2 regions of the Dongia rigui genome follow, and region 2 is predicted to be linked to the other one. Evidence: riboswitches for the same ligand, from Rfam matches in the RefSeq annotation. Region 2 holds a riboswitch; the other holds the start of a gene.

Region 1 (15,827 bases), on a different contig from region 2:
GGGTCTGGGCGCCAAGACAAAAAACCCCCTCCCCGGAGCCGCAGGATGAACCATTGCGGGGGGTCGAAAGGCGCGCGGAATGTATCAGCGGCCCCCGCCCTGAGTAAAGCGCGGTCTGGATCTTGTGATCTATTTATTATCTAATTGATAAATATATATTTTATCGCACAATGTTGCGCTGCAGCAACAGCCCTGGCAAGGGACTCCGCCTAAAGCCCCCGCCTAAAGCACTGTGAAAAACAGGATCAAGGCCAGGATGAACCCCACCCCGACCACCATGAAATAGGGCATGCGCCACCTCCAAAAGCCGCTCAGAGGTAACGCTTGGTCGGAGGGGAAACAAGGGACCCCTCACAAGCGGGCCGGGACGGGCAGAAAAAAGCCGGCTGCGAAACCACAGCCGGCCAGGTACCGCGGAATCGCCCGAGCCAGGGAAGGCCCCTAGGACGGTCCCCGCGAAAATTTCGCCCGTCACACCCGCCAGAACGGCTTTGCCGTCTCGCCCGCCACATCGGCACGGGAGAGGCCGATATCGCGCAGATGTTCGTCGCTGAGGCTCTCCAGCGCCCGGCGCTGGCGGCTGCGCTCCAGGGCGGCCGCCAGCCAGTCGATCAGGCGGATCAGCAAATCCTGCGGTTCCGCTTTCTCGGCGCCGCGCTGCGTCGTCAACCGGTCATGTGTCATGCTCGTCATGTTGGTCTCCTTTTTCCTGCGCCGAAGATGGGCTGGTAACGCCATGAAGTCGCGCCGCATCGCTTCGTTCGCGGTCAAAGCATCTCCGTTTGGCGCGTCCTCATCGGGCCTCTATGATTGGCCTCATGACGACGCGAAATGGTCGATGACTGAGTTAACCGCATGACCCTGGGTGCGAACTTGGCCGAAGTTGCTGCGCTGGTGGGCGATCCGGCGCGCGCCAACATGCTGGCGGCACTGATGGACGGCCGCGCCCTCACCGCGACTGAGCTTGCCTATGTGGGCGGCATCAGTGCGTCGACGGCCAGTGCGCATCTGGCGAAACTCGAAGCGGCGCATCTTCTTGCCGTGGTGAAGCAGGGACGGCATCGCTATTTCCGTCTCGCCTCGCCTCTGGTCAGCCGCATGCTGGAAGGCATCATGACCTTTGCCGCCATCGGCGGGCCGCCGCGCTATCGGCCGCATGGGCCCAAGGACGCGGCGATGCATCTTGCGCGCACCTGCTACGATCATCTGGCCGGCCGTCTTGGCGTGGCGCTTGCCGACGCCATGGTGGCGCGCGGCTATGTCATCCTGACCGAGGATGCCGGCGAATTGACGCGGCAGGGTGAAAAGGCGCTCCAGGAGATCGGCCTTGCCGTCACCTCGCTGCAACAATCCCACCGCCGCGTCTTCTGCCGCCCCTGCCTCGATTGGAGCGAGCGGCGGCCGCATCTGGCCGGCACGATCGGCGCCGCGCTGGCGCATCATTGCTTCGAGAAGCACTGGATCGAACCCATCCGCGACAGCCGCGCCGTGCGGATTACACCGGGCGGGCAAGTGGCATTGCGGCAGAGTTTCGGGGTCGATCTGTCGTAAATTTTTACCGTCATGGTCGGCGCAGGCCAACCATCCACGAGTTTGTCAGCGGCGGACAGAAACGCGTGGATGGTACGCCTGCGCGTACCATGACGACGAAGGAACGCCCCGAACTTGAGCCATCCCCCCATCCGCGCTAGAAAGAGGGCCCCTTTCCGAAAGGTCCCGAAATGCGCCGCATCCTGGCCGCCCTCGTTCTGACCGTTTCCCTGGCGACGTCCCTCGCAATATCGCTGCCGGCCTTCGCCACTGACTACCTGTCCGGCATCAGCGACCTGCCGCTGCCAGCCGGCCTGGTCGAGGCCAAGGACAAATCCACCGTGTTCGATTCCGCCGTCGGCCGCGTCGTGACCGCCTATGCGACCGGCCCGGGGACCGCCGACAGCGTCCATGACTTCTATGACGACACGCTGCCGCAACTCGGCTGGACCCAGACCGATGAGGGCAATTGGCGGCGCGAGAAGCAGACCTTGAAAATCGATGTGCTCGGCCCCGAAGCCGGCCCCGTCACCGCGACCTTCACGCTTTCCTCCGATAATTGATTCCATAGCACCTCAGTCGAACGAGACCCCATCATGGCATTCGCCACCATCGAGCTTGAAAAGAAGGGCCGCGTCGGCCTCATCCGGTTGAACCGCCCGCAGGCCCTCAATGCGCTCTGCGATGAATTGGTGCGCGAATTGGGGACCGCCTTGAACGAGCTCGAAGCGGACAGCGCCATCGGCGCCATCGTCCTCACCGGCTCGGAGAAGGCCTTTGCCGCCGGCGCCGATATCAAGGAGATGAAGGACCGCGGTTTCGTCGACGTGCTGGTTGCCGATTTCATCACCAATGGCTGGGAACGCATTTCGACCGTGCGCAAACCCATCATCGCCGCCGTCGCCGGCTTTGCATTGGGTGGTGGCTGCGAGATCGCCATGATGTGTGACTTCATCATCGCGGCGGAGAATGCGAAATTCGGCCAGCCGGAAATCACGCTCGGCATCATTCCCGGCGCCGGCGGCACGCAGCGTTTGACCCGCGCTGTCGGCAAGGCGAAGGCGATGGATCTCGTCCTCACCGGCCGCATGATGGATGCAGCGGAAGCCGAGCGCAGCGGCCTCGTCGCCCGCGTCGTGGCGGCCGAGAAACTCCTCGATGAAGCGCTGGCGGCGGCAGAAAAAATCGCCGGCTTCTCCCTCCCCATCGTCCTCATGGCGAAGGAGAGCGTGAACCGCGCCTTCGAATCGAGCCTTGCCGAGGGCATCAAGTTCGAGCGCCGCCTGTTCCATGCGGCCTTCGGCACCGAGGACCAGAAGGAAGGCATGGCGGCCTTCGTGGAAAAGCGGAAACCGGTCTTCAAGCACCGCTGAGGCATGGCTGAGCCCATCCCCGAAGGGACGGGGATTTGGCCAGGGTTTGCACCAACCGCGCGGCGCCCCACGTTCCTGGTCGCTCTCCCTTCAGGGGGCGAGTCAGGATGGGGGGCGCCAGTGACGGGTTCAGCCGGCCGCCCCGGGTCGGCTGGGGCCCTTCCCGGCAAATAATCGTACAGGTATCACAGGTGGTATATCGAACGATTACAAGCTACTAGGGAAAGCACCGCGACTCCATGTCGCCTTTCTTCTTGCGTCTTTGCTTAGATTTTCTATTTTAGGGTTGTCATTCTGCTTCGTACTGCCGACCTGCTACGCCCTCCGGGTGCCCAGATCGCGTCAAGATCGAGACACAGTCTGATGCGTTGCCCATCGGGGGTGGCGCCACCCAACTATGTTTACGGAGGACAGCAATGCCGACCGGCACTGTCAAATGGTTCAACAGCACCAAGGGTTACGGTTTCATTCAGCCGGAAGCCGGTGGCCCGGACGTGTTCGTTCACATCTCGGCCGTCGAGCGCGCCGGCATGGGCACGCTCAACGATGGCCAGAAGGTCTCGTACGAAGTGCACAACGACCCGAAGCGCGGCAAGAGCTCGGCCGAGAATCTCAAGGCCGTCTAAGCTGACCGTTTAGCGTCGTTCGCGACGTTGATGGAAATGGGGCACCCCGCAACGGGTGCCCCATTGCTTTTGTCATAGCGTGAACTGCCTTCGTGCCGGCCGGGCGATCTCGCCCGCTTTTTTGCCGGCGCGTCCGACATCCGCCCGCGACCGCCATCCTCGGCGCCGGGCCAATGATCAAAAGATGGAGATTTCCATGGCACGCAAGAAACCAGTCGTCGATGCCGGCTTCGTCCTCTTCGACGTCGTCTATCAGGACGGCCGCCAGACCTCGAACCGTAAAGTGCCCGCAGCGGATCTCGGCGGTCTCGACGGCGACGATCCCGCAAAGACCTTCATCGAAGAACAGGACCGCAAGATCGCCGAAATGTCCGGCCAATCTCGCGGCCCCATCAAAACCATGAAGCGCTCACCGAACCAGTAAGCGGGCGCCCGGTGACGGGTCTCTATCCCACCACCTGATCGATCGCGCCGAAGATCGAGGCGCCGCCGGCATCCAGCATCTCGATCCGCACGCGGTCGCCCGATTGCAGGAACGGCGTTACCGGTTTCCCACCCGCGATCTGTTCCACCATGCGCCGCTCGGCGATGCAGGAATAGCCGCGGCCACCTTCTGCGACCCAGGTACCAGGCCCGCCATCGGGCCCCCGGTTGGAAACCGTGCCGGAACCGATGATGGTGCCCGCCCCCAAGGCTCGTGATTTCGCGGCATGGGCGATGAGCGTCGGAAAGTCGAAGGTCATGTCGGTGCCGGCATCGGGACAGCCGAACATCGCGCCATTGAGGAAGGAACGCAGCGCACCGCTGAGCTTGCGCCCGTCCCAGGCATCGCCCAACGCATCCGGCGTCACCGCGACCGGCGAAAAGGCCGATGACGGCTTCGACTGGAAGAAGCCGAAACCCTTGGCAAGCTCGTCGGGGATGAGGCCGCGCAGCGAGACGTCATTCACCAGCATGACGAGGCGGATGCGCGAGGCGGCCTCGGCGACGCTGCTGCCCAGTGCCACGTCATCCGTCACCACCGCGATCTCGGCCTCGAAATCGCAGCCCCATGTGGGATCACGCAGCGGGATCGCCTCGGTAGGGCCCAAGAACGTGTCCGACCCGCCCTGATACATCAGCGGGTCGGTCCAGAAGCTTGCCGGCATCTCGGCGCCGCGTGCCTGCCGCACCAAGGCGACATGGTTCACATAGGCCGAGCCATCGGCCCATTGGTAAGCGCGCGGGAGCGGCGAGAGGCACTGGGTTGCATCAAAGGCATTTCCCTCGATCTCGCCGGCATTGAGGCGGCGTGACAAGGCCCTAAGCACCGGTTCGGCCGCGGCCCAATCATCGAGGGCTGCCTGCAGGGTCGGATATTCGGTTACCGGAACCGCCTGCTTCAGCGCGCGGTCGACGACATGCAAGGCACCGTCACGGGTGCCGTTCTTCAAGGATGCCAGCTTCATGCCTTCAGCGACCCGTCATGCAGCCAGGCCGCGTGTTTGGGGGCGCGGCGCGTCTTCGCCCATTCTTCCAGCATCGCCCATTTGACCTCATCGAGGCGCCGCTTCATCTCCGGCGTCTGGATGTCATGCGCCAATTCGATGCGGTGGCCGTTGGGGTCGAAGAAATAGATCGAATGAAACAGGGTATGGTCGACCGGGCCGATCACCTTGATGCCGGCTTGCACCAGGCGTTCCTTCGCCGCCAGCAGTTCCGCCTCGCTGTTCACCTTCAATGCCAGATGCTGCACCCAGGCAGGGGTGTTGCGGTCGCGGTCCATCTCGGTCTTGGTCGGCAATTCGAAGAAGGCCAGGATATTGCCACCACCCGCATCCAGGAAGACATGCATGTAAGGGTCCGGCTCCTTGGTCGATGGCACCTCGTCCTCGGCAATCGCCAGCACGAATTCCATGCCGAGATGCCGCTGGTACCATTCCACCGTTTCCTTGGCGTCGCGGCAGCGATAGGCAACGTGGTGAACGCCGTGCAGTCTCAATCCGCTCATCGCCTGCTCCTCAGTTCTGACCAACGACTTTGCGCTCGATCTGCTCGCGCTCGATCGAGCGGAAGAGGGCGGCGAAATTCCCTTCGCCGAAGCCTTCCTCGCGCTTCCTTTGGATGATCTCGAAGAAGACCGGCCCCAGCAGCGTCGTGGTGAAGATCTGAATGAGGATGCGCGGATCGCCCTTCTCGGTGCTGCCGTCGATGAGGAGGCCGCGCGATTTCAGCTCACCCACATCCTCGCCATGGCCGGGCAGGCGTTCCTCCAGCATGTCGTAATAGGCATGGGGCGGCGCCTTCATGAACGGGACACCGTTCCCCCGCAGGCGGTCGACGGTCGCGAAAATATCATCGGTCGAAAGGGCGATATGCTGGATGCCCTCGCCATTGAAGCGCATCAGGAATTCTTCGATCTGCCCGGTTTCCTTCGAGGCTTCCTCATTGAGCGGGATGCGGATGCGCCCGTCGGGTGCCGCCATCGCCTTCGAATGCAGGCCGGTATACTCGCCCTTGATGTCGAAGTAACGCACCTGGGCGAAGTTGAAGAGCCGCTCGTAATAGCCGGCCCAGAAGGCCATGCGGCCCTTATAGACATTGTGCGTCAGGTGATCGATCTCGAGGAGGCCAAGGCCCTTCGGCTCGCGCTCGGGAGTGAGATAGCGGAAGTCGATGTCATAGATGCTGGCGCCCGGGGCATAGCGGTCGATGAGATAGATCGGCGCCCCGCCGATGCCTTTGATCGCCGGCAGCTTCAGCTCCATCGGTCCCGGCGCGATGTCGATCGGCTGCGCCCCGCGCCGCAGGAGTTCGGCATAGGCCTGATGCGCATCGGCAACGCGGAAGGCCATGCCGCAGGCCGAGGGGCCATGCTCCTCGGCGAAATACTGCGCAAGGCTGCCCTTCTCCTGGTTGACGATGAAGTTGATCGCCCCCTGGCGATAGAGTTGGACGTTCTTCGAGCGGTGCTGTGCCACCAGGGTGAAGCCCAGCGCCTTGAAGACCTGGTCGAGGACCTCGGGATCCGGGGCGGCGAATTCGACGAATTCGAAGCCGTCGAGACCGATGGGGTTCTGGGCGTCCATGCAAATGCCTCGCGTCAGCATTGGGTACGTCCCCAAAACTACCCCCGAGGGGCAATTTGGGCCTAGACCCGCGTCTCACCTGGTGGAACACTTCAGGGATGCAGAAGACGAATCGGAGCCTCGAGCGCGGCCTCATCCTGCTGCGCCAGCTGGAGCTGAAAGGCCCCGCCACCCTCTCGGCGCTGGCCCGCCACGGCGATTTGCCGAAGGCCACGGCCAGCCGCCTGCTGCTGACGCTGGTCGAGGCGGGCTGGGTCTATCGCCGCCGCAATGACGGGCTGTTCGTTGCCACCCTGCCGCAGGCGGCCCCGCTGGCCGAACCGGATCGCGGCCGCATCGCGCGGGCAGCCTTGCCCTATCTTGTTGATTTGTCTGAGGTTACGGGTCTCGCGGCCGACCTTGTCTGGGTCATGGGTGTGGGCGTCCTGGAAGTGGTCGAATCGACAAGGACGGCGCAGATCGGCGGGGTCGATCCCAAGGTCGCGGGCTTCCGCCCCTCGCTCGTCTTCTCCGCCCCCGGCCGTGCGCTGCTCGCCGCCTGCGACCCAGCCACCCGCGCCCGGCATCTCGCCCACGTCACCCGCCTCGATTCCCCGGCCGAGCGCCTTGCTGTCACCAAGGGGCAACTGGCCAACGAACTCGCCCTCACCAAGAAGCGCGGCTACGGACAACGCGCCGCCGGATATTGGCCGCAATCCTCGGATTACGGGCGCGAACCGATGGATATCGCGGTGCCGATCGGGACCCAGGGCTGCCTCAGCCTGGTCTGGCCGGCGGAGGCCCATGAGGCGGATGAGGTCGCCGCCGCCAATCTCATGCAGCTGCGCGAGACGGCGCGTGCCATCGGCCGCGTGGTCGGGCCCTAATCGGTCTCGCGGGCAAGCCCCACCAGCCAGCGGCGGACGACCTGCTCCTCGGCGGCGCTGAGATCCTGGCGCAACCAGGCATCGAGGCGCTGCACGGGCTTGCGGCACTGGACCAGCATCGCACGGCCGGCGGCGGTCACGTCGATATGCTGGATGCGGCCGTGGACCGCATGCTTGCGGCGTTCGACCAGCCCGGCCTTGATGAGGTTGGCAACGATGACGCTGACCGTCTGCGGCGTGAGCAGGGAAAGGCGCGCGAGATCGGCGCCGGAAAGGCCCGGATAATTCGCCAGCATGGTGAGGACGACGAATTGCGGATTGGTGATGCCGATCTCGGCCAATTCCAGTTCGAAGCGGTGGCGATGGGCGACACCGGCCTGGCGCAGCAGATAGCCAAGATGCCCGCCTTCGCCGCGCTTGCCTTCACCCGCCTTGGGGACATGCACGTGCGGCATGGCGGGGTGATCCGGGTGACGCTTGCGCATGATATCAGAGCTCTTATATGTTGTTCGTATTCTGATATTATCCGATTTTCTGGAGAGAACCAGCCATGTCCGTGACCCCCCGTATGACACTGGAGGATTTCTACAAGATTGCCCCGGATGCCCGGGATGCGCTCATCGCCCTTGGCAAGGCCGTCGATGCCTCTGGCCTGGAAAAGGAACTGACCGAACTGGTCAAGCTGCGGGTCTCGCAGATCAATGGCTGCGCGTTCTGCTTGCAGTTGCATCTGGGCATCGCGCGCAAGCTCGGGATCAAGGCGTCCAAGCTCGACCTCGCCGCTGCCTGGCGCGATGCGGACATTTACACGCCCCGCGAGCGGGCAGCACTCGCCTGGGCCGAGATATTGACCCAGGCCGAACATGGGGCGGCGTCGGATGCGGCATTCGACAGCTTGCGGCAGGAATTTAATCAGAGTGACATCGCGTTTCTGACCGCTGCCATTGCCAATATCAATGCCTGGAATCGCATTTGCGGCGGTCTCCGCTTCGCGCCGGTTATCTAATGTTTACCGCCTGATAAACCATTTCCTAACCAAGTTGGGGCACTCTGGCCGCCATTGCTCCGGCATTTGCCCGGGGCCAGGAAGGTATTTGAATGCAGGCCCCAATTACCCAGGCGTTGCCGCGCCTCACGCTGAAGAACATGCATGTGATGCTCGATCGGAAAGTTCATCCGATCGTGAATATGAACATCCAGGATGTGCTGATCGGCGGCATGCCGGATTGGATGGCGATCGGCCAACGCGTCCAGTTTTCGTTCGTCATCACGCTGAAGGAATGGGAGCGCAGCCTGCCGACCTATGGCGTCGTCATCAAGAATGAAGGCGGCAATTGCGACGTGCGCTATACCCCGCCCACACCCAGCTGGCGCAACATCCTGATGAAGCTGGTGTCGGAAGAAGCACGCGCGGCCAAGAAGTAACCCGCCTCAGCGTTGCCAGCGCTCCGCTGCCTGATCGTCGCTTGCCTTGGCGTCGACCCAGTTCTGGGTGCTGCCGTCATCTTCCAATTTCCAGAACGGCGCCTTGGTCTTCAGCCAATCGATGAGGAAGGCGCAAGATGCCAAGGCCGCCTCGCGATGCGCCGAGGCCGTGGCCACCAGCACGATCCGATCACCGGGCAGCAATTTGCCATAGCGGTGGATGATCAGGCACCGCGCCAGCGGCCAGCGCTGCATCGCCTCGTCGGCAATCGCGGTCAGCTGCTTCTCGGTCATGCCGGGATAATGCTCCAGCGTCATGCTTGAGCCTTGGCCGCCCATGTCGCGCACCAGGCCGGTGAAGCTGGCGACACCACCCACCTGGGTATCGCCCTCGCTCAAGGCTGCCAGTTCCGCGCCGATATCGAAATCCTCGCGCTGGACCTTGACCGTGATCATGACTCAGCCGCCGGTGACGGGTGGAAACAGGGCCACTTCATCGCCCGTCTTTACCGGGTGATCGGCACCGACATATTCCTGGTTGACCGCCACCTTCACCACCTTGCGTTCCTTGAGGGCGCCCGCGTAATTGTCGCCGCGCGCGGCCAGCCAATCGAGCAAATCGCCCACAGTGGCGACATGGGGCGGCAGGGTGATCTGTTCTTCACCGACGCCGATCTTGGCGCGGATCCAGGCGAAATAAAGCAGTTTCATGGGGCAACATTTAGGGCCGCATCACCGCTTCGTCCAGCCACAATTCATGGAAATGCTCCGGCGCGCTGGCATTGAATTCGTAATAGGCCAGCAGCACCAGATGCGAAACGCGCAGCTGGTCGTCGGAGAGCGGCAGCCCGAGACGCCGCACGCGGCGCGACAGGCGCGGCTGAATCATGGCTGCGGCATCAAGAAAATGCCCGACACCGTCATCGGCCATGCGGCCCAGGGCATGGAAGATGCGCGATGAATAGATGCCCCAATCCATCTCCTCGAGATAGAGCCCATTGAGGCTGCGGCCATAGATGCGCTCCACCTGGGTCCCGGCGAGGCGCACGCGCAGGCGGCGCGCGGTGGGATCCAAAGGCTGCTCGATCTCGATGATCCAGATATTGGGCAGCAGTGCGGCGATATCGCCGGGGTCGATGTCGCCGCGCGACGCCCAGCGCCGCGTGCCCCGTTTCGACGTCACATGGGCAAGGAGCCGGCCAAAGCGCGGATCTGCCGCCAGGCCCGCCTGATCACGGATATCGCTCACGGTTGGCAAATCGGGACTCACCTCGCTAGGTTGGCCACATCAGCACACAGCCGACGGGCAAAGGCAGGTCCACATGTCGATCATCATCTACCACAACCCCAAATGCAGCACGTCCCGCAAGGTCCTCGACTGGCTGACCGAAAAGGGCCATGCGCCCAAGGTGGTCGAGTATCTGAAGACGCCGCCCGACGTGGCAATACTGAAGAAAATCCTGGTGGCGATGGGGGGTGCGGCGCCGGCCGATATATTGCGCCGCAAGGGCGATGCCTATGAGGCGCTGGGCGACGTCACCAGGCTGACGCCCGATCAACTCATCGCCAAGATGGTCGCAGAACCTGTCCTGATTGAGCGCCCCATCGTCGTCAACGGCAAACGCGCCGTGCTCTGCCGCCCGCCGGAGAAGGTCTGGGATTTGGTCGACTAGTCGGCGTTTCGTTCGGATAAGAGCCCCCTCTCCCTAACCCTCCCCCACGTTGGGGGGAGGGAGTTCATCGAGCGTGCTGAGTTGCCGGCGATAAACTGGCTCTAATCCCCTCCCCCCAACGTGGGGGAGGGTTAGGGAGAGGGGGAGTTGAGACGAAGACTCTAGGCCGCTTTCTCTCCCGGCACGCGGTCCGGCAGCAGGAAGACTGTGCGCGCCAGCGGGTGCTGTAACCTCTCGCGCGAATAATGCTGCGACAATGCGGTGCCGTCGAAGAGATCGGCATGGCGCAAGGCGAAACCTTCCCAACGGATGCCTACAGATTCTGTAGCGAGGCGCTCATTAATGAGGGTCATGAAGGCGCAAGTGATGGTCTCGTGATAGAGCCCGTCCTTGCCGATCGCGGCGGCGAAGCGCTGGATCGCATGACGCATGGCGCCCAGCGCTGCGGCGAAGTCGTGGCGCTGCAAATAAAGAAACCCGGCGCGCAAATGGGCCGCATGATTGAATGCCGCCGGATCGATGCGGCAACTCTCCAGCGCCGCCAGGAAATCGTCGTCGGTCATTGCATCGGCGCTCATCTCGACTTCTCTTTCAGCTTGTGGCTGGCGGCCGCCGTCAGCGTCAGGCCGTAGACCTTTTTCAATTCGGCGATCTGCTTCACCGTTGCCGGTTCGAAGGCGCACTTTCCCTCAAAAGCATGCAGCGCCATCCCTTCGATGAGATCGCCGAGCGACATGTCCTTCAACTCGGCCACGGCCTTCAAAACCTTCAGCAGCCGCTTCTCCAGCCGCACGCCGGTCTGTACGCGTTCGATGGTTTCCATGGATGGGATCTCGATGTACGAATGTTACTCATGTACCAAGGTAACATATTTGAGTCAAGTGAATGGCGGCGGGATCGATAGCGGAAAGCTGGTTAGCGCCTACCGGATCACCAGCCCGCCATCGACATGGATCACCTGGCCGGTGATGTAGCGGGCGCCGGGGGAGCAGAGGAAGGCGATTGTGGCGGCCACGTCGGCGGGTTGGCCCTTATGGCCCATGGGGATGCGCGCAGTCAGCTTCGGCCATTGATCAGCGGAGACGGCCTTACCTTCCGCATGCCGGTCCTTCTCGATGAGGCCGGGAGCAATGGCGTTGACCGTCGCACCATCGGGGGCGAGTTGCAGGGCCAATGATTTCACCATCGTCTCCAGCGCTGCCTTGGCCGAGGCACTGGCGGGGAAGTTGAGATAGCCCGGCAGGAAGAGATGCGCGTTATGGGTCGAGATGGCAACGATGCGGCCGCGCGCACCCGCCGATTTGAGATGCGGCAAGGCGGCGGTGGTGAGCGCAAAGAAGCCACCGGCGATGACGGCATGGGTGTAATCAAGCTCGTCGCGCGTCAATTCGCCGATGAGCGGGCGCAAGGGGAAGCCGGCATTGGCAATGAGGATGTCGAGGCCGCCGAAGGCTTCGATCGCTTGTGCGACGAGTTGCGCGCCGGTTTCGCGCTGGGCGAGGTCACCCATGGCGAGCACCGTGCGTGTGCCGGCGGCTTCGATTTCGGCGGCGACCTGTTCAAGACCTGCGCGGTTGCTCTTGGTGTGCAGCAGAATCTGCACATCTGCGCCTGCCAGCGCCCGCGCCGTGGCGGCACCGATGCCGGAGGCGGCACCGGTGATGAGAATGGAACGGGTCATGGTCGTGATGCTCTCACTTAGAGTCAGGCCGGGGAATGTAGGGTGAGTATGCCCGGATAGGAAGCGACGAAACCACTCCGTCATGGTCGGCCTTCGCCGACCATGACGGTAAAAAGGCCCCAGCGAGGCGCTCCTCTACCGCACCTTGGGGATGGTCAGGGTCACGGTGGTGCCGACATTGGGTGTCGACTGGATGTCGAGCTTGCCGCCATGGAGTTTCACCAGGCTGTCGACGATGGGCAAGCCAAGGCCAGTGCCGGTTTGCGCATAGGGGCTGTCGGTGGGGACCTGGCCGAAGGGTTGCAGCGCCACTTTGACCTGGTCCGGCGTCATGCCGATGCCGGAATCGGCCACGTCGATGACGATGTTGCCCTGCGCCTGATGCGCCGTGATCATCACGGTGCCGCCGGCCAGGGTGAACTTGATGGCGTTGCTGACGAGATTGACCACCATCTGGCGCAGGCGCCGGCGGTCGGCCACCAGCGACAAGGGCGAACGGCCGAGATCGACCACCAGCTGCACGCCGCGCTTCTCGGCGATGGGGGTCATCAGCTGGACCGAACTGTTGATGAGTTCCTTGAGCTCGATCGGCTCCAGGCTCAGCTGCATCTCGCCGGCTTCGACCTTGGAAAGGTCGAGGATGTCGTTGATGAGTTCGAGAAGATGCGTGCCCGCCTGGTTGATGTTGCGGGCGTAATCCTCATACCGCGCGGTGCCGTCGGCGCCGAAGACGCGGCCGGCGATCACTTCGGAAAAGCCGAGGATGGCATTCAAGGGCGAGCGCAATTCATGGCTCATGCGCGCCAGGAAATCGCTCTTGGCGCGGCTGGCGGTAATCGCCACCTGGCGCTGGCGCTTCAGTTCGTGGTTGAGCTGGGCGGTGGAGGCCGCCTGCACGCGCAGCTGTTCGGTCGCCTGGGCCAGCTGCACCTCGCGCTCCTTCTGCGCCGAGATGTCGACGATGGAGGCAACGAGCGCGTCGGCCCCTTCATATTTGGTGGCGCGGCCGGACAGGAGGCCCCAGAAGCGACGGCCGGTGAAGCTTTGAAACTCGATCTCGAAATTCTGGATCGAGCCGTCGCGCCGCAGGCGCTGAATGAGCTCGCCGCGCAGATTGGCGTCGGCATAGAGATGATCGGTGCGGTGACCCGCCGGCAGGTCGGCCGGGCGCTCGAACAGCGCCTTGGCGGCCGCGTTGGCAAAGAGGATGTCGGTGGTCGCCAGATGCGTGATGACGATCGGCGTCGCAATGACGTCGAGCAGCGCGGCATCCGCCGCCGACATTGCCGCCCCTTGCCGCGCCGCATCAGGCTGCATGCTGGTATCCAAGCTGGAACAGGCCAAGAGTGATCCATCCTGTGGCCGGGCAGATCCCGGCCGTCGTTTTCAAACGTTCGAAACTATGTGCCAGCAGATTGACACTTGGTGAATAATGAGAGGTAAAGAGGTGAAATCAATCATCATACGATTGTGTAATTTTATCCGAAATCCTTGTGCCTGATGTCCCAGGGCGAGGCTGGGTTTCTGCTGGCCAAGCCCCGCCGCTTTGAGTAGGTTGCCGCCAACCGCAAAGAGGGAAGCCGGTGAAACGCCAATCTGGCGACATTCCGGCGCTGCCCCCGCAACTGTAGGATCGTTATCCCAATCGTTAACTGGGATGCGGCGGATGAAAGAGCCACTGGCCGGTGCGGCTGGGAAGGCCATCCGCTGGAATACGGTCGAGTCAGGAGACCTCGGCGGCCGCTTCGTAACGGCAACGACCTCGGAGGGAGGTTTCGCGCCATCATGGCTCGATCCTTGTCACAAGGCGCCGGTCCCACCGGCATCATCACCCCGCTGCCTGCCATCACCTTGGTGCTGGGCGGGGCGCGTTCGGGCAAAAGCCTCTATGCCGAGGAAGTCCTCGACCGGCATACGGGTGCCCGTACCTATGTCGCCACCGCCGAGATCCGTGATGCCGAAATGGCGGCGCGGGTGCAGTTCCACCGCGACCGCCGCGACCCGGATTGGCGCCTGGTCGAGGAGCCCATGGCCCTGGCCCAAACGATCGTGGCGGAAACAGAGAAGGGGGCGGCGGTTCTGGTCGATTGCCTGACGCTGTGGCTCACCAATGTATTGCTGGCGGAAAAAGACGTGCCGGCGGAGATCGACGCGCTGGAGGCAGCGCTCGGCCAATGCGGCGGCCCGCTCATTTTCGTCGCCAATGAAGTGGGCCTCGGCATTGTGCCGGGCAACAAGCTGGCGCGCGACTTCCGCGATCACGCGGGGCGTCTCAACCAGCGCATCGCAGCGCGCGCCGACCACGTGCTGTTCGTCGCGGCCGGCCTGCCGCTCATACTGAAGTGACGCGCGGGTCGCCGCGCGGTTTGAAATAAGAGCCGATAAGGATCATGCAATGACTGTCGCTTCCAACGCTGCTGGTGCCACTGGTAAGATTCCGGGCGGCAAGATTCCGGCCACCATCGTCACGGGCTTCCTCGGTGCCGGCAAGACCAGCCTGATCCAGCATCTTCTCAAGAATGCCGGCGGCAAGCGCCTGGCGCTCATCATCAACGAATTCGGCGAGCTTGGCGTCGACGGCGAGATCGTCAAGGGCTGCAAGATCGAAGGCTGCCCGGATGAAAACATCGTCGAGCTGGCCAATGGCTGTATCTGCTGCACGGTGGCCGACGATTTTCTGCCGACCATGAAGGCGCTGCTCGACCGCGCCAACCCGCCCGACCATATCGTCATCGAGACCTCGGGCCTGGCACTCCCGAAGCCGCTGGTGAAGGCCTTCAACTGGCCGGAGATTCGCACGCGCGTCACCGTCGACGGTGTCGTCGCCGTGGTCGACGGGCCGGCGGTGGCGGCCGGCCGCTTTGCCGACAATCCGGATGCGGTCGATGCGCTGCGGAAATCGGATGACGGGCTCGATCATGAAAGCCCGTTGGCGGAACTCTTTGAAGACCAGATCAATTGTGCCGATCTCATCATCGTCAACAAGGCGGACCAGATGACGGGGGGCGAGCATGAAGCGGCCCAGGCCCATATCATCAAGGAATTGCAGCGCCCGGCGAAGATGATCACGGCGCGTTTCGGCGAGGTTGATCCGCGCGTGCTGCTGGGGCTGGATGCGGCGGCCGAAGCCGATCTCAGCGCGCGGCCCTCGCATCATGAGCTGGAGGGCGAGGATCACAATCATGACGATTTCGAAAGCTTCCAGGTCGAGATCGGCGAACTCGCCGAGCCACAGCAATTGCTGGCCAAGCTGGTGCCGGCCATCGAAGCCCACGATATTCTGCGCGTGAAAGGCTTCCTTGCCGTGGCGGGGAAGGACATGCGCCTGGTGCTGCAGGGTGTCGGCAACCGCCTGCAGCATTATTACGACCGGCCGCTGGAAGCGCATGAAGGGCGCAAGGGCCGCATCGTCGTGATCGGCCTCAAGGGCCTCGACCGCGCTGCGATCACGGCTGCGCTCGCCTAAAACCCATGCATCTCCTCGCCGCCAAACCGGGAACGATCAGCGATGGCGGTGAAGCCGTCGATCTTGGCCAGACGCCGGCCGAGATCGTGGTGCTGAGTGCGGCGGATACCGAGCTTGCG
Region 2 (15,827 bases):
TCGCGTCCTTGCCGGGGGCGGAGCGGCCCAGAGCAAAGGTCGCGATGTTGATGCCGTTGTCACCGAGGAGCGTCCCAAGCTTGCCGATGAAGCCCGGTTTGTCGTCATTGGTGACATAAAGCATGTGGGGCCCAAGCTCGGCATCGATCTTGATGCCCTTGATCTCGACCACACGGGGGCGTTGATCGGCAAAGAGCGTGCCAGCGATCGAGCGCGACCAGCGCTCGGATTGAACCGTGAGGCGGATGAGGGTGTGGTAATCGCCTTCGCGATCATGCTTGACCTCGGTAAGGTCAATGTTGCGCTCCTTGGCGACAAGGGGCGCGTTGACCATGTTGACGCTGTCGGAAAGCTGCGGCTTCAGCAGCCCTTGCAACATCAGCGCTGTGAGGGGACGCGTATTGAGCGCCGCAACCTGGCCCTCATATTCGACGATCACTTTCAAGATGCCGGTTTCCGTCGCCTGGCCGGCAAAGGCACCCAGCTGGTCGGCGAGCTTCATATAGGGCCTGAGCTTGGGCGCTTCCTCGACCGTCACCGAGGGCATGTTGAGGGCGTTGGTGACGGCGCCATGCAGCAGGAAGTCGGACATCTGCTCGGCCACCTGGATGGCGACATTGAGCTGTGCCTCGGTCGAGGACGCCCCAAGATGCGGCGTGCAAACCACATTGGGATGGCCAAAGAGAATGTTCTGCGTGGCGGGTTCCGTCGGGAACACGTCAAGGGCCGCACCAGCGACATGACCGCTGTCGAGGGCGGCTTTCAGATCCTCCTCGACCACCAGCCCGCCACGCGCGCAATTGACGATACGGACACCCGCCTTGCACTTCGCGAGCGCTGCCTTGTCGATCAGATTACGGGTCTGATCGGTCAAGGGCGTATGCAGCGAGATGAAATCGGCGCGCGCCAGCAACGTGTCGAGATCGACCTTCTCGACACCGAGATCGATGGCGCGCTCGGGCGACAGGAAGGGATCATAGGCGATCACCTTCATCTTCAACCCCTGCGCCCGGTCGGCGACGATGGAGCCGATATTGCCGCAGCCGACGAGCCCCAGTGTCTTGGCGTAAAGCTCGACGCCGACGAAACGGGACTTTTCCCATTTCCCGGCATGGGTCGAGCTATTAGCTTCCGGGATGTGGCGGGCGAGCGCCATCATCATTGCCACCGAGTGCTCGGCGGTGGTGATGTTATTGCCGAACGGCGTGTTCATGACACAGATGCCGCGCGCGGTCGCCGCCTTGACGTCGATATTGTCGACACCGATGCCGGCACGCCCGACGACTTTGAGATTCTTGGCGGCGGCCAGCACATCGGCCGTCACCTTGCTGGCTGACCGCAGAGCCAAGCCGTCGAACGCGCCGATCATCTCGGCCAGTTCCTTCGGCTTCATGCCGGTCTTTTCGACCACTTCGATGCCGCGTTCCTTGAAGATCTGGACGGCGGCGGGTGACAGTTCATCGGAGATCAAAACTTTGGGCATGATCAAGCTTCCTTGGCGAGCGGGGTCGCATTCTGTTTGACGGTCGCGTAAGCCCAGTCGAGCCAGGGCAGCAGGGCTTCGACGTCGCTGCGGTCGACGGTGGCGCCGCACCAGATGCGCAGGCCCGGCGGCGCGTCGCGATAGGCGCCGATGTCGAGGGCGACTCCTTCCTTTTCCAGCAGGCCGACAACGTCCTTGGCAATGGCCTGCTGGCCGTCCTTGTCATGGGCCGTGAACCAGCTGTCTGTGATCTTGAGGCAGACGCTGGTGCAGGACCGCGTCGCTGCATGCTGCGCCAGGAAGCCTGCCCAATCAGACTTTGCGACCCAGTCCGCGATCGCCTTGGCATTGGCTTCGCTGCGCGCGATCAGGCCCGGCAATCCGCCGATATCCTCCGCCCAGGCCAGGGCATCCAATTGATCGTCGACGCATAGCATCGATGGCGTATTGATGGTCTCGCCTTTGAAGATGCCTTCGATCAGCTTGCCGCCCTTGGTGAGGCGGAAGATCTTTGGCAGGGGCCAGGCGGGCTTGTGCGATTGCAGGCGTGCGACGGCCCTGGGTGACAGGGCCAACATGCCGTGCCCGCCTTCACCGCCCAGCACTTTCTGCCAGGACCAGGTGACGACATCGAGCTTGTGCCAGGGCAGGTCCATGGCGAAGACGGCCGATGTCGCATCGCAGATGGTAAGACCGGTCCGATTGTCGGCGATCCAATCGGCATGCGGCATGCGCACGCCGGACGTCGTGCCGTTCCAGGCAAAGACGATGTCATCGGCCGGGTCAATCGCCGCAAGATCCGGCAGGGCGCCGTAATCGGCGCGCCGGAGCTTGGTCGGCAAATGAAGCTCGTTGATGATGTCGCCGGCCCATTCCTCGCTGAAGCTTTCGAAGGCGAGAACCGTGATGGGATTGGGACCGAGAAGCGACCACAGCGCCATCTCGACGGCGCCGGTATCCGAGGCCGGCACAATGCCGAGCCGATAGTCTGCGGGAATGCCGAGGATGCGCTTTGACTGCTCGATCACGGCGACGAGCTTGTCCTTGCCGGCCTTCGAGCGATGCGAACGACCGTGCGTCGCCGTCTTGATATTCTGATTGTCGAGGAGAGCGGGGGTCCAGCCGGGGCGCTTGGCGCAGGGTCCGGACGAGAATTGCGGCCGAATCGGCCGCTGGAGCGGTCTTGTCATCATGCGTTCCTTCCAGAACGAAGCACTCCGTTGGGGGAGCGTGGCCCACCGCCGATATCGCCGATATGCCAGGGCATGTCAAGCAGAGGATAAAATGCGTCGCTTCCTGAACGAATGGATAGGAACCGGCGCTGCGACCTTCGTGCCCTTTGCCTTTCAAGGCATCCTGCACTAGCTTCGGCAGCGATGGTTCATCGTGTTCAGCATCCTTGATGCCGAGCCGGTGATTAATAGGGAACGCGGTGCGATACCGCGGCTGCCCCCGCAACTGTGAGCGGTGAGCTTCCTGCCAACAATGCCACTGGAATGCCTCGACATTCCGGGAAGGCCGGCCGAGAAGCAGCGAACCGCAAGCCAGGAGACCTGCCATCACCTGTTGAAACTCATGCGACCGGGCGGCGGGCCTGGCAGAGGTGGTCGATGACTCTCGCTACCGACTTTTCTTTTGATGACACCCAACTCAACGCGTCGTTGCTGGCGCTCGATGCGGTGACGCACGAACCTGTACAACTGAAGCTGCTGGCCTGGGTGATGGGCCTGCCGAGCGGGCTCGACCCGGCGATCGCCGCGCGCATCGTGATGAAGCAGCAAGTGGCCGACCACAGCATGCGCGTTTCGGCGCCGCTGATGAAGCTGGTGGAAACGGTCGCGCAATACCCGCGCGAGCGGCTGGCGCAACTGGTGAAAGCCCGTCGGCGCGCGGCAATCAACTGAGCGGAAACAAAAACGGCGCCGGATTATCCGGCGCCGTTTCTTAGCCGTATTGGTGGCGTCTTACTTCAGCTTAGCAGCGATCTTGGCGACGTGTTCGCCCTGGAAGCGCGCCATGCCGAGTTCCTGCTCGGACGGCTGGCGGCTGCCATCGCCACCAGCGATCGTGCTGGCGCCATAGGGCGAGCCGCCTTTGATTTCATCGAGGCCCATCTGCGCAGCGCAGGAATAGGGCAGGCCGACCACGACCAGGCCGTGGTGGAGCAGTGTGGTGTGAACCGAAAGAATGGTCGATTCCTGGCCGCCATGCTGTGTGGCCGACGAGGTGAAGACGCTGCCGACCTTGCCAATCAGGGCACCCTTGGCCCAGAGGCCGCCCGTCTGGTCGAGGAAGTTGCGCATCTGCGAGGCCGCGGCGCCGAAGCGGGTCGGGGCGCCGATGATGATCGCGTCATATTCCGGCAGTTCGTCGACCGTGGCGATCGGCGCTTTCTGGTCGAGCTTGAAGTGGCTGGCCTTGGCAACGTCATCCGGCACGAGTTCCGGCACACGCTTCACCGCAACGTCGGCGCCGCCCTTGCGGGCACCTTCGGCGACGGCTTCCGCCATCTTCTCGATATGGCCGTAGGTTGAATAATAGAGAACGAGAACCTTGGTCATGAAAGCCTCACATTAAAGGGGGATTTGAGCACGGGAGAGTCGGCACGTCGGCATGTTGGGCGCGTCAGACGCCCGCGACAATTCCCACGCCTGTGATAAGATCGTTCACTTTTAGCTGACAATCGGTGGGACGATGGATCAATTGGCGGCGATGCGGACCTTTCGCCGGGTCGTGGAATTGGGCAGCTTCACGGCGGCGGCGCGCGGCCTCAATCTCAGCAAGGCGGCGGTTTCCAAACAGGTCGGTGAATTGGAGGCGCATCTCGGTGCCACACTCATCCATCGCACGACAAGGCGCCTGTCGGTAACGGAAGTCGGTCATGCCTATTTCGAGCGCGCCATACGGCTGCTCGACGAGTTCGAGGCGGCCGAAGCGGAAGTGAGGCACCTGCAGGCGGAGCCCACGGGCTCCTTGCGCCTCAGCGTCCCCAATGCGATCAGCGTGCCGCAGCTGGCGGCGACCATCAACGATTTGGCCGCACGCTACCCCAAGCTGCGGCTCTCGATCGAAGCGAGTGACCGCTTCGTCGACCTCATCGAAGAAGGCTTCGACGCCGCGATCCGCATTCGCACGGAACTGCCGGATTCGAGCCTCATTGCCCGGCGCCTGTGCACGATCCCGCGCTATGTCTGTGCATCGCCCAAATACATCAAGAAATTCGGCGAGCCGAAACGGCCCGAAGATCTGAAGGAGCACAATTGCCTGATCTACACCCAGTCGCCGGCGCCCTATGACTGGGCCTTCAAGACACCCCTGGGGCGCAAGCTGATCCGTGTCGCGGGGTCAATCCAGAGCAATCATGGCATGATGCTGATGGAGCCGTTGCTGGCCGGCCACGGCATTGCCCTGCTGCCGATCTTTTCGATCGGCGAGCCGCTGGCCAAGGGCAGGGTGAAGCGGTTGCTGAAGGACTATCCCACCGACGCGGTGTCGCTGCACGTGGTCTATCCGCAGAACCGGCATCTGTCGCCCAAGGTGCGCGTCTTTGTGGATCTGATGGCCGAGCATTTTGCCGAGCGTCAGCCCTGGGTAGAGGTCGACGGATAGGAATATTGGAAAGACAGAAAGCTGACAGCTGATACTGTTAGGAAGTCGGCATCGGGTCCGTCCTGGACGGGTCCTAATAAAGCTGCAAGTCTTGCTGAACACCCAGGTTTCATAGGCACCAGATGAAGAAGCTGCTTGCCGGCGTCGTCCTCCCGGTCATCGCCATTGTCGCCATCGGCCTGTTTTTCGCTTCATCGACGGAGCATGTCGATGGCGCCACCTTGCCGACACATACCGTCAACCTCGCCAATGGCGAGTTGCTCTATCATATCGGCGGTTGCATTTCCTGCCACCGGCCGGCGGAAGGCAGTGGCGCCGACATGTCTCTGCCGTCGGGCGGCGCGCCCCTGGTGACGCCGATCGGCACGCTCTATCCGCCCAACATCACGCCGGACAAGGAAACGGGCATCGGCAACTGGACGGAGGCAAACTTCATCGATGCCGTTCAGCACGGTGTCTCGCCTGCAAACACGCATTACATTCCGGCCTTTCCCTATATTTCCTATGGCCGCATGAAGGCCGAGGATGTGCTGGATATTCGGGCCTATCTGATGACTCTGGCACCCGTCAGCGCGGTGCGGAAGGAAGATGACATCCCGTTCCCCTGGTTCCTGCGCCGCGGCATCGGCCTGTGGAAGAAGCTTGCCGTATTGCCGGCGATCGAAACGGATGCCGCACAATCGCCCAGCTGGAATCGCGGTGCCTATCTGGTCAACGGGCCGGGCCATTGTGCCGAATGCCATACGCCGCGCAACGCGATGATGGTCATGGACCAGACCCATGCCTTCGCCGGCGGCCCGCACCCGGAAGGAAAGGGACAGGTGCCCAATCTGCGCGATCTGCTGGGGCGCAAGAAATACAAGGACGTGGATGAGCTGGCGAGCGCACTCAAGGAAGGCGAAGAAGGCTTCTATGAGGGGCTCGCCAAAGGCGGCATGGGGGCGGTCCAGCAGAATGTCGCCAAGCTGCCGGATGCCGATATTCACGCCATCGCCGAATATCTCGGCAGTTTGAAATAGAGAACGGCGGCCACGCTGAGCGGGCCGCCGTTTTTCGTTCAGGCCAAGCCGATCGAAATCAGTTGGTCTTTTCGCGGTATTGCTTGTGGCACGCGCCGCAGGTGCCGCCTACTTTTTCAAACTGGGCCCCGACGGTTGCAAGGTCGCCGCCGCCGGCAGCCGATGCCAGCATCGTGGCTTCGTCCTGCAGCGATTTTGCCTTGGCGACGAAATCGTCCCAGTTCTGCCAGATCTCGGCCTTGGCAGCGTCATCGGGCGTGTCGGAACCCTGCGGGAACAGGTCGGGGATTTTTGCGGCGATCTCGGCGATCTTCTGAGCTGGAGCGGCCGCGTCGGCCGCATTGCCGTTGGCGCTGATCAGCTCCTTGATCACCTTCATGTTCTTGCCCAATGCCTTCATCGCGTCCTCACGGGGCGATTCAGCGGCGACTTGGGCGACGATCCCTCCCAAGACGACGGCGACTGCCGCGGCCCCGATCATCAGCTTCTTACGCATCATGTGGCTTTTCCCTCCGATTCCAGAGTGATGGCTGTGTGGAAGACAAAACCTAGGCCGATTGCAGCACGGCCAGAAGGGGAATGCCCGCTTCTCACGAAGTTGTGAAGGCATGGGTCTTTTTTGACTTGAAATGGGTAAATTGTCATCAAACCGTCATTTTTTATCCGCTTAGACCCTGATTAGGATCGCGCCGGACACGGTTGGGGACCATGAAGAACCGGGAACTAGAACTGAAGCTGTCTTTGCCGGACGGTGGTGATGGGCTGCGGCCTACCGCCCTGCGGCGCCTGATCGGTGCCGCAAAGGCCGCGCAGTCGCAGGAACTTGAGACGACTTATTTTGACACGCCGGACGGCTGGCTGAAGCGCCACGGCATGGCATTGCGCATCCGGCGGATCGGCAAGCGACGCATCCAGACTTTGAAAGTCCCGGGCGACACCGTCGATGGTCTCCAATCCTATATCGAGTTCGATGCCGAGATAAAGGCAGCGCGACCGCAGATCGAGGCGATCGCTGATCAGAAACTGCGCCGCCGCTTCGAGAAGGAACGGATCTTCGACAATATCCGGCCCCTGTTCACGACGCGCTTCGAACGGTCGGCCTGGCTGATCAAGCGGGGCGACAGCGAGATCGAAGTGGCCTTCGACCGGGGGTCGATCAACGCCCGCGCCGCGCGCGTGCCGATCGGTGAGATCGAGCTTGAACTGAAGGCGGGTGATCCGGCCGAGCTGTTCACCTGTGCCGAGAGGCTGGTCGAGGATCTGCCGGCGCGCCTCGGCCTCAGCACCAAGGCAGCACGCGGTTATGCGCTTGTCGCGGGAACGCAAGCCGTGCCCGTCCGTGGGGCGCCGATGGCGCTGCCGCACAAGGCCACGGCGGCCGATGCCTTTGCCGCACTGGCCCGCAATTGCCTGGAGCAGCTGCGCGCCAATGAAGCCGCCATCGACCAATCCGAGGACGATGAGGCGATCCACCAGTTTCGCGTCGCCATTCGCCGTTTCCGTGCCGGCATCGGCGCTTTCCGCGAGCTGATTGACGATGGCGCCCATGCCACGATGTCGATCGATCTGCGTTGGTTGCAGCGGCAGTTCGGTCCGGCGCGCGATCTCGACGTTCTGATCGCCGACACGCTTGTGCCGATGCAGCAGCGCCTGCGCGGCCATGGCCTGATCGGTGCCTTGCTCGAGACGGCGGAGGCGGCGCGGGCAGAGGCGCGGCATCAGGCTCATCTGGCACTGGAAAATCCGCGTTATGCGGTGATGCTGCTGCAGATCTATCGGCAGCTACTGACCGGCGGCTGGCGGACGCAGAATGCCGAAGGCGCGTCAGGCCTCGATATTCCGGTGCGTGATTTCGCCGATGCCTGGCTTGGCCGCGCGCATAAGCGCCTGGTTCGTCTCGGCGCGGCGCATGCGACGCTATCGGAAGTCGATCTGCATCGCCTGCGCCTGCTGGGCAAGAAAATGCGCTATGGCGCGCAGGTCTTTGCCTCGCTCTATCGGAGCAAGCGAACCGAGAAATATCTGCTGCATCTGGGTGCCATCCAGGATCACCTGGGTTCGCTCAATGATGCCGTTGTCGGGCGGCATCTGCTGGTCGATTTGATTGGCAAGCTGGGTCAGCAGCGGGCCCTGTCATTGCAGGAGACGGGGCAATTGGAGGGCATCGTGCTTGGCTGGCATTCGCACAGGATCGCACAAGATCTCGGCGGCTTTCAGGAGACCTGGGAGACCTTCCGCGCCCAGAAGAAGTTCTGGCGCGGGGACTAATCCTTCGCCAGGTCTTTCGGGGTTTTGAAGGTGCGAAGGCGCCCTTGCTGGTCATCCAGCTCACGCCAGCTGCTGATGTCAAAATCGATCACGGCAACGGCGCCGGTCGGAAACTTGTCTTGCATGCGGTCGAGGTATTTCAGCTCACCTCGCGTGGACAGCCAGTGTGCAAGACTGCCGATTCCAGGATTGTGGCCAATGAGCAGGATAGTTGAAACCTTTGCATCGTTGACTTTCGCCAGGGCGGCGAGCATCTCTCGCGGCAGGGCCATATAGAGGCAATCAGCCTTCTCGATCGGCACCGTGGCCGGAAGATAGGGGCGCAGCAGGTCCAGCGTCTCCGTGGCGCGCAAGGCGGTGGAGCTCATGACCAGATCGGGGGCGATCTTCTGCTCGTGCAGCCACCGGCCCATGAGGGGTGCTGTCGCACGGCCGCGATCCGACAAGGGGCGGTCATGATCGGCGATGTCACCGGCGTCCCAGGCGGATTTTGCGTGCCGCATGAGGATCAATGTCTTCATTCTGTCATCAAATTGAAGTAATTGATTTATAAGGAATACCAACCACCAAACGAGTGTTCTATACTGTAGGCGAGGTGGCCATCCGACGCCAGCGGCGGTTTTTCAGGGCCGTTGGGGCGGGTGGCGGTATGGAACAGGACCGGACAAGTACAGGAAGCCCTCCCGTGGACGATGCACAATTGGTCGAGCCGAAATATCAACCGGATGCGTTGAATCGCTTCATCAACCGAGAACTCTCCTGGCTGGCCTTCAATGAGCGCGTGCTGCAGGAGGCGGGCAACAAGGCCCACCCGCTGCTCGAGCGCGTTCGTTTCGTTTCCATTTCGGCCAACAACCTCGACGAATTCTACATGGTGCGCGTTGCCGGCTTGCGCGGGCAGGAGCGGGCGCATGTCAATGTCATTTCCGCCGACGGACTGACCCCGATCCAGCAGCTGGCAGCGATTAACCAGCGCTCTGGCGAATTGATGCGGACCCAGCAGCTGCATTGGCGCAAACTGCGCGAAGAACTCCGCGAGAACGGCATTGCCGTCGTCGAGCCGTCGGAGGTGACGGGCGCTGAAATGGAGTGGTTGGACAACCATTTCATGGACCAGATTTTTCCGGTGCTGACGCCCATGGCGGTCGACCCGGCCCATCCATTTCCGTTCATTCCCAATCTGGGCTTTTCCGTTGTGCTCGAACTGCGCCAGATCAGTGACGGCAAGCCGATGCGGGCGCTGATCATGCTGCCCAATCTGCTGCCCCGCTTCGTCCGCCTGCCGGGTCGCGACCCCTACAATGTCCGCTTCCTGACGCTGGAATCAGTCGTTGGGCTCTATCTCGACAGGCTGTTCCCGGGCTTTGAAGTCATCAGCAAGGGCTATTTCCGCCTCATCCGCGACAGCGAAATCGAGGTGTTGGAAGAAGCGGAAGATCTTGTCCGCCACTATGAATCGGCGCTGAAACGCCGGCGGCGTGGCCTGGTGATCCGCCTCAAGGTCAATGCCGAAATGCCGGAGGACCTGCTGTCCTTCGTCATCGACGAACTCGATGTCGACCGCGAGGATGTGTTCGTGCTGGATGGCCTCATCGGTCTGGCGGCGGTATCGCAGCTGATCATCGGCGACCGGCCTGATCTCAAATTCCAGCCCTTCAACCCGCGCTTTCCCGAACGCATCCGGGAGATGGGGGGCGACTGTTTCGCGGCCATTCGCACCAAGGACATCGTCGTTCATCACCCCTATGAGAGTTTCGACGTGGTCGTGCAGTTCATCCTGCAGGCAGCACGCGATCCCAATGTGGTGGCGATCAAGCAGACATTGTACCGGACCAGCGATGACAGCCCCATCGTGAAGGCGCTGATCGAGGCGGCGGAAGCCGGTAAATCGGTTACCGCGCTGGTGGAACTCAAAGCGCGTTTCGACGAGGCGGCCAATATCCGCTGGGCACGAGATCTGGAGCGTGCCGGCGTGCAGGTCGTCTATGGTTTTGTCGCGTTGAAAACGCATGCCAAGGTGTCGATGGTCATGCGGCGTGAAGGCAATACGCTGAAGACCTATGTGCATTTCGGCACCGGCAACTATCATCCGATCACGGCAAAGATCTATACCGACCTCAGCTTCTTCACCAGCGATCCGGGGCTTTGCCACGATGCCGCGCGGCTGTTCAACTACATGACCGGCTACGCGCGGCCGCAATCGACCGAGAAAGTCGCCTTTGCGCCGACAACGCTGCGCACGACGATTCTGAAATTGATCGATGACGAGATCGAACATGCCAAGGCGGGGCGGACCGGTGTCATCTGGGTAAAGCTCAATTCGCTCGTCGATGGCGGCCTCATCGACGCCCTCTATCGGGCAAGCCAGGCGGGCGTCAAGGTGATGCTCATCATCCGCGGCATCTGCTGCCTGCGGCCCGGCGTCAAAGGTCTATCCGAGAATATCCGGGTCAAGAGCATCATCGGGCGGTTCCTGGAACATTCGCGCATCATGTGTTTTGGTAATGGGCATGCCCTGCCGTCGCGCCACGCCAAGCTCTTCATCTCGTCAGCAGACTGGATGCCGCGCAACATGGATCGACGATTGGAAATCATGGTGCCGATCGAGAACCCGACGGTGCACCAACAGATCCTCGATCAGATCATGATGGCGAATCTGAAGGACAATCTGCAAAGCTGGGAGCTCGATTCCGAGGGCGTCTATCATCGGCTTGCGCCGGCCGATGGCGTTGTCGGGTTCAGCGCGCATACCTATTTCATGACCAACCCAAGCCTCTCTGGCCGGGGGTCGGCGCTGAAGAAGCAGAAGAAAATTTCGAAACTGGATTTGCCGAAGGCCGATAAGTGACAGCATCTCTCCGTAAGGCAACCGCAACCGCCCGGGCGACCAAGTCCGGGCGTGTTGCTGTTATCGATATCGGCTCCAACTCGCTGCGTCTGGTTGTTTTTGATAAGCGTTCGCGTTGCCCGGTGCCCGTCTTCAATGAGAAGGCGCAGCCGGGATTGGGCAAGGGCCTTGAGCGCCACGGGTTGCTCAATCCCGATGGCACGCAGGCAGCGATCGTCAACATCCGCCGCTTCGTCAACATGGCCGAAGCCATGGGCGTCGATTCGGTCGTGTTGCTGGCGACGGCCGCGGTGCGGGATGCGAAGGACGGGAAGTCATTTGCACAGCAGATCGAGAAGGAGACGGGCCGGAAAGTCCAGATCGTCAGTGGCGAGGATGAAGCCAAGCTGTCGGCCATGGGCGTGCTGGCAGGCATTCCTGACGCCGATGGCCTGATGGGCGACCTTGGTGGCGGCAGCCTGGAATTGGTGCGCCTGGAGCAAGGCAAGATTCGCGAGCAGGTGACGTTGCCCTTGGGGCCACTGCGCCTGGTCGAGGCAACCAACGGCAATATCGATGAAGCACAGCGCCTGATCGACCGGCAATTGGAAAAGCTCGGCTGGTTGTCCGAAGTCAAAGGCAAGACGCTTTATCCAGTCGGTGGCGCTTGGCGCTCGTTGGCCCGCATCCACATGGAGCAGATCGATTATCCGCTGCATGTCATTCACGAGTACCGGATGACGCGGCGCCAAAGCGAAGAACTGGCCAATGTGCTGGCGCATCTCGGCAAGAAGTCGCTTGCCAACATCGTCGGCATGTCGCGGCGGCGGCTCGAAACGCTGCCCTATGGTGCGCTTGTGCTGGAACGCCTGATCAAGGCCGTGAAGCCCGAATGCGTGCTCTATTCGGCCTATGGATTGCGCGAGGGTTATCTGTTCAGCACGCTGGACGCCGGCGCCCAGCAGGGTGATCCGCTGCTCGTCGGTTGTGCCGAGATGGGCGGTTCTGATGGCCGGTTCGGATCGGTCAGTGATCTCCTTGATGATTGGCTGGCGCCCTTGTTCCGCTCGGAAGGCAAGGCACGCGCCCGGTTGCGGGAGGCGGCGTGCCTGCTGTCGGACATCGCCTGGCGCGAGCATCCGGACTACCGCGCCGAACATGCCTTCTTGCGTGTCTTGCGTCTGCCAGTTGCGGGTATCACACATCCCGAGCGCATCGTCCTGGCGCTGATTATCGCCGCGCGCTATGGCGGCAGCCAGGATGCGTCTTATACGCAGCCCTATACGGGCTTATTGGAAGAGGGCGACAAGGCATTTGCCGGGCGGGTCGGCAATGCGCTGCGGCTCGCCTATGCGCTTTCCGCCGGTACCGAGCATATGCTGAATCTGACCTCGATCGAAAAGCGCAACGACCGGCTGGAATTGCATTTGCCCGAAGACGGGGGCGCCTTGTTCGGCGAAGCCATTCAGCGCCGCCTGGATGCCGTCGGCCGCGCCTTTGGCCTGGCCGTCGCCATCGTTTGATGTCGCGCAAATAAAAACGCCCTGCTTAATGCAGGGCGTTTTGTCACCGAGATAGAATGCGCGTCAGGCGATCGGGTCGATAAGGGCCCGGCCGGCGAAGAAGGCGTCGAGGTTGTCGAGTGCCTTGAAGCCCATGGCATTGCGCGTGTCGATCGTGGCGCTGCCAAGATGCGGCAGCAGGAAGACGTTCGACAATTCGCGATAGGCCGGGTTGAGGTTGGGCTCGTTCTCGAACACATCCAAACCAGCCGCGAACAGCTTGCCGGATTTCAGCGCAGCGATGAGCGCCGTATCGTCGACCAGGCCACCGCGGGCGGTGTTCACGACGATGGCGCCGTCCGGCATCTTCGCGATCCGGTCGGCATTGAGCCAATGCTGCGTTTCAGGCCCGCCCGGGGCGTTGATGGACAGGAAGTCGCAATGCGGCAGCATGTCTTCGGCCGTCTTGTGATAGATGGCGCCCTGCTCGAGCTCAGGGGCCAGGCGGCTGCGGTTGTAGTAGTGGATGGTCATGTCGAAGGCGCGGGCGCGCTTGGCGACGGCCTGGCCGATGCGGCCCATGCCGAAGATGCCCAGGCGCTTGCCCGTGGCATGAACGCCCAGCATGTAGACGGTCGACCAGGACTTCCAGGTGCCCTCGCGCACGGCGCGCTCACCCTCATAAGCGCGACGCGCGGCACCGAGCAGGAGGAGGAGCGCAATGTCGGCCGTCGCATCGGTCAAGACGTCCGGGGTGTTCGACGCCTTGATGCCCTTGGCCTTCAGGGCCGGCACGTTGATATGCTCGAAGCCGACCGAGAAGGTGGCAATCATCTTGATCGAGGCCGGCAGCTTTTCCACCAGTTCCGGCGTGATCTTGTCGACCGGCGTGACCAGCAGCGCGTCCTTGCCCTGGGCGCGCGTCAGCAGCTCGTCCGCCGACATGACATGGTCGTCGGCATTGAGCTCGACCTCGTAATGGGCGGATACGCGCTTGGTCACGGCATCGGGCAGGCGGCGTGTGATCAGCAGTTTGGGCCGGGCGGTCATCAGTTTCCCCTAAAATCTCAGGTTAGGCCCATACGGCGGATCATCCAGGACCGTTAAGGCGTTGTTTGGTGCCGTCTATCATGCAAAACAAGCACATGCCATACTTGTCAGGAACGGCTTTAACTGCCTCCTGAACGACAGGAAAGGGCGAAGATTTTGTCGATCCGGCGCAAATTGTCTGGGTTTGGGTTGGTCTGGGCGATCGCCCTTGTTGTGGCATTGCCGGCCCAGGCCGATCTGTTGCCCCACAGGGTGGTCTATTCCCTAGATCTCGGGACAGGCAGTTCCATGACCGGTGGCAGTGGTCTGATGACTTTCGAGATCAAGGACGTCTGCGACGGCTGGGCCATGGATCTGAAAGCCGAGATCGCCCTGGCTGGGGAGGACGGGCAGATTCATCGCCTTGGCTGGAGCCAGGTCAGCTGGGAGGCCAAGGACGGCACGCGCTATCGCTATTTCACGCGCGAACTGTCGGACGATCAGGAAACAGCGCGCCGGCGCGGAGAGGCGCGGCGCGAAACCGCCAGCGGTCCGGCAAAAGTTGTCGCGGATTTGCCACAGCAGGCTGAGTTCACGCTGCCCGAAGGGACGCTCTTCCCGGTGCAGCATACGGAGGCGCTGATCAAGGGCGATGCGGCAGGCGAAGCCTATGTGCTTGCCAACTTGTTTGACGGGTCGATCGGCAATGCGGCGGTCGAGGTCGGGACGGCGCTGGGCCAGGGCAGCCTGAACTGGAAATCGCCCGGCAAAGCCTTTCGCGAGCTCGACGGCATGCGGTCCTTTCCCGCGGCACTGGCCTTTTACATCGGCAACTCGGCCGAGGGCGTGCCCGACACGGAACAGAGCATGCGCCTTTTCAGCAACGGCGTCGTCGGCAGCCTGACCTTTACCCTCGGCGATCTCAAGGTTCATGCGATCATAGACGAACTGACGCCGCTGGCGCCGGAAAGCTGCTGAGCCGCTCTACTTGGTCGGCTTCAAGCTGCGGCCCTTGATGATGGCATCCTGCCCCAGCTTGGCGCGGACGCTGTCCATGGCTTCCTCGACCTTGCGGCGGCGCAGGGCATCCGGGTCGCCAAGGTCGATCGGATCGGCATCCTGCGCGTCCTGCAAGGCGTCCATGCCGATCCCGATCAGTCGGTACCAATCGCCGGTCGCTTCCTTTTGCAACAGGGCTTGTCCGGCGCGATAGAGCGTTTCGGCAAGCTGCGACGGTGCCGACAGCCGGGTTTGCCGTGTGATCAGGCGGAAGCCAGCGGTCTTCAGCTTAAGATGGACGACCTGCCCGGCGAGGCCCGCTGATTTCAGGCGATATGCGACCTTTTCGCAAAGCGGCCACAACTCGGCCGACAAGGCTTCGGCGTCAGCGATGTCGATGTCGAAGGTCGTCTCCGCCGAGATGCTCTTGGTGGCGCTGTCCGGCTCGACACGACGGCGGTCAAGGCCGCGCGCCAGGTGCCATATATGACTGCCCATCTGGCCATAGCGGCGGGCCAGGTCCTCGAGCGCCATCTGCTGGACCTGGCCCATGGTGGTGATGCCGTCGCCCGCCAGCTGCTCGCGCATGACCTTGCCCACGCCCCAGATCATGCCGACGGAGCGGGATGCCAGGAACGAGGCCGTTTCGGCCTGTCCGATCAGCGAAAACCCGCGCGGCTTGTCGAGGTCCGATGCCAGCTTTGCCAGGAACTTGTTGTGGCTGAGACCCACCGACACGGTGACCCCGATCTGTGTCTCGATCTGGCGGGTCAGGTGGTTGAGGGATTGGGCCGGGCTCATCTTGTGCAGAGCGGCTGTTCCGGAGAGGTCCAGAAAGGCCTCGTCGATCGAAACCGGCTCGACCAACGGTGTCAGCGCATTCATCAATTGCCGGATCTCCCCGGCCACGCGGCGGTATTTTCCCATGTCGGGCGGCAGAACGACCGCATCGGGGCATAATTTCCGGGCTGTGAACATAGGCATGGCCGACCGGACGCCACTCAGGCGGGCGATATAGCAGGCCGTCGAAACGACACCGCGATGGCCGCCGCCAATGATCACGGGCCGATCGCGCAAGTCGGGCCGGTCCC

The links. Region 2 has a riboswitch for cobalamin ahead of SMD31_RS20435 (hypothetical protein). Riboswitches for the same ligand answer to the same signal wherever they lie in the genome.
Region 1: linked by a shared signal. The riboswitch ahead of cobU (bifunctional adenosylcobinamide kinase/adenosylcobinamide-phosphate guanylyltransferase) and the one ahead of SMD31_RS20435 (hypothetical protein) in region 2 are both predicted to bind cobalamin.

Annotation. Positions count from the first base shown of each region.
Region 1 is NZ_JAXCLX010000001.1:2,309,820-2,325,646, forward strand. Features, by position in the region: gene SMD31_RS10735 (DUF1127 domain-containing protein) at 472-693, opposite strand; gene SMD31_RS10740 (ArsR/SmtB family transcription factor) at 856-1,551, shown strand; gene SMD31_RS10745 (hypothetical protein) at 1,722-2,093, shown strand; gene SMD31_RS10750 (enoyl-CoA hydratase) at 2,127-2,903, shown strand; gene SMD31_RS10755 (cold-shock protein) at 3,320-3,529, shown strand; gene SMD31_RS10760 (hypothetical protein) at 3,726-3,953, shown strand; gene SMD31_RS10765 (fumarylacetoacetate hydrolase family protein) at 3,976-4,977, opposite strand; gene SMD31_RS10770 (VOC family protein) at 4,974-5,519, opposite strand; gene hppD (4-hydroxyphenylpyruvate dioxygenase) at 5,530-6,597, opposite strand; gene SMD31_RS10780 (helix-turn-helix domain-containing protein) at 6,696-7,463, shown strand; gene SMD31_RS10785 (MarR family winged helix-turn-helix transcriptional regulator) at 7,460-7,948, opposite strand; gene SMD31_RS10790 (carboxymuconolactone decarboxylase family protein) at 8,014-8,469, shown strand; gene SMD31_RS10795 (hypothetical protein) at 8,562-8,888, shown strand; gene SMD31_RS10800 (molybdenum cofactor biosynthesis protein MoaE) at 8,895-9,341, opposite strand; gene moaD (molybdopterin converting factor subunit 1) at 9,348-9,599, opposite strand; gene SMD31_RS10810 (PAS domain-containing protein) at 9,610-10,137, opposite strand; gene arsC (arsenate reductase (glutaredoxin)) at 10,211-10,561, shown strand; gene SMD31_RS10820 (hypothetical protein) at 10,723-11,139, opposite strand; gene SMD31_RS10825 (hypothetical protein) at 11,136-11,384, opposite strand; gene SMD31_RS10830 (SDR family NAD(P)-dependent oxidoreductase) at 11,484-12,242, opposite strand; gene SMD31_RS10835 (sensor histidine kinase) at 12,378-13,559, opposite strand; cobalamin riboswitch at 13,783-13,996, shown strand; gene cobU (bifunctional adenosylcobinamide kinase/adenosylcobinamide-phosphate guanylyltransferase) at 14,028-14,588, shown strand; gene cobW (cobalamin biosynthesis protein CobW) at 14,638-15,708, shown strand; gene cobN (cobaltochelatase subunit CobN) at 15,714-15,827, shown strand, end outside.
Region 2 is NZ_JAXCLX010000004.1:335,976-351,802, reverse strand. Features, by position in the region: gene serA (phosphoglycerate dehydrogenase) at 1-1,483, opposite strand, end outside; gene SMD31_RS20440 (phosphoserine transaminase) at 1,486-2,673, opposite strand; cobalamin riboswitch at 2,844-3,058, shown strand; gene SMD31_RS20435 (hypothetical protein) at 3,094-3,387, shown strand; gene wrbA (NAD(P)H:quinone oxidoreductase) at 3,448-4,044, opposite strand; gene SMD31_RS20425 (LysR family transcriptional regulator) at 4,178-5,092, shown strand; gene SMD31_RS20420 (c-type cytochrome) at 5,215-6,111, shown strand; gene SMD31_RS20415 (c-type cytochrome) at 6,170-6,610, opposite strand; gene SMD31_RS20410 (CYTH and CHAD domain-containing protein) at 6,820-8,379, shown strand; gene SMD31_RS20405 (SixA phosphatase family protein) at 8,376-8,900, opposite strand; gene SMD31_RS20400 (RNA degradosome polyphosphate kinase) at 9,065-11,227, shown strand; gene SMD31_RS20395 (Ppx/GppA family phosphatase) at 11,224-12,729, shown strand; gene SMD31_RS20390 (2-hydroxyacid dehydrogenase) at 12,793-13,758, opposite strand; gene SMD31_RS20385 (EipB family protein) at 13,972-14,715, shown strand; gene SMD31_RS20380 (DNA polymerase IV) at 14,722-15,827, opposite strand, start outside.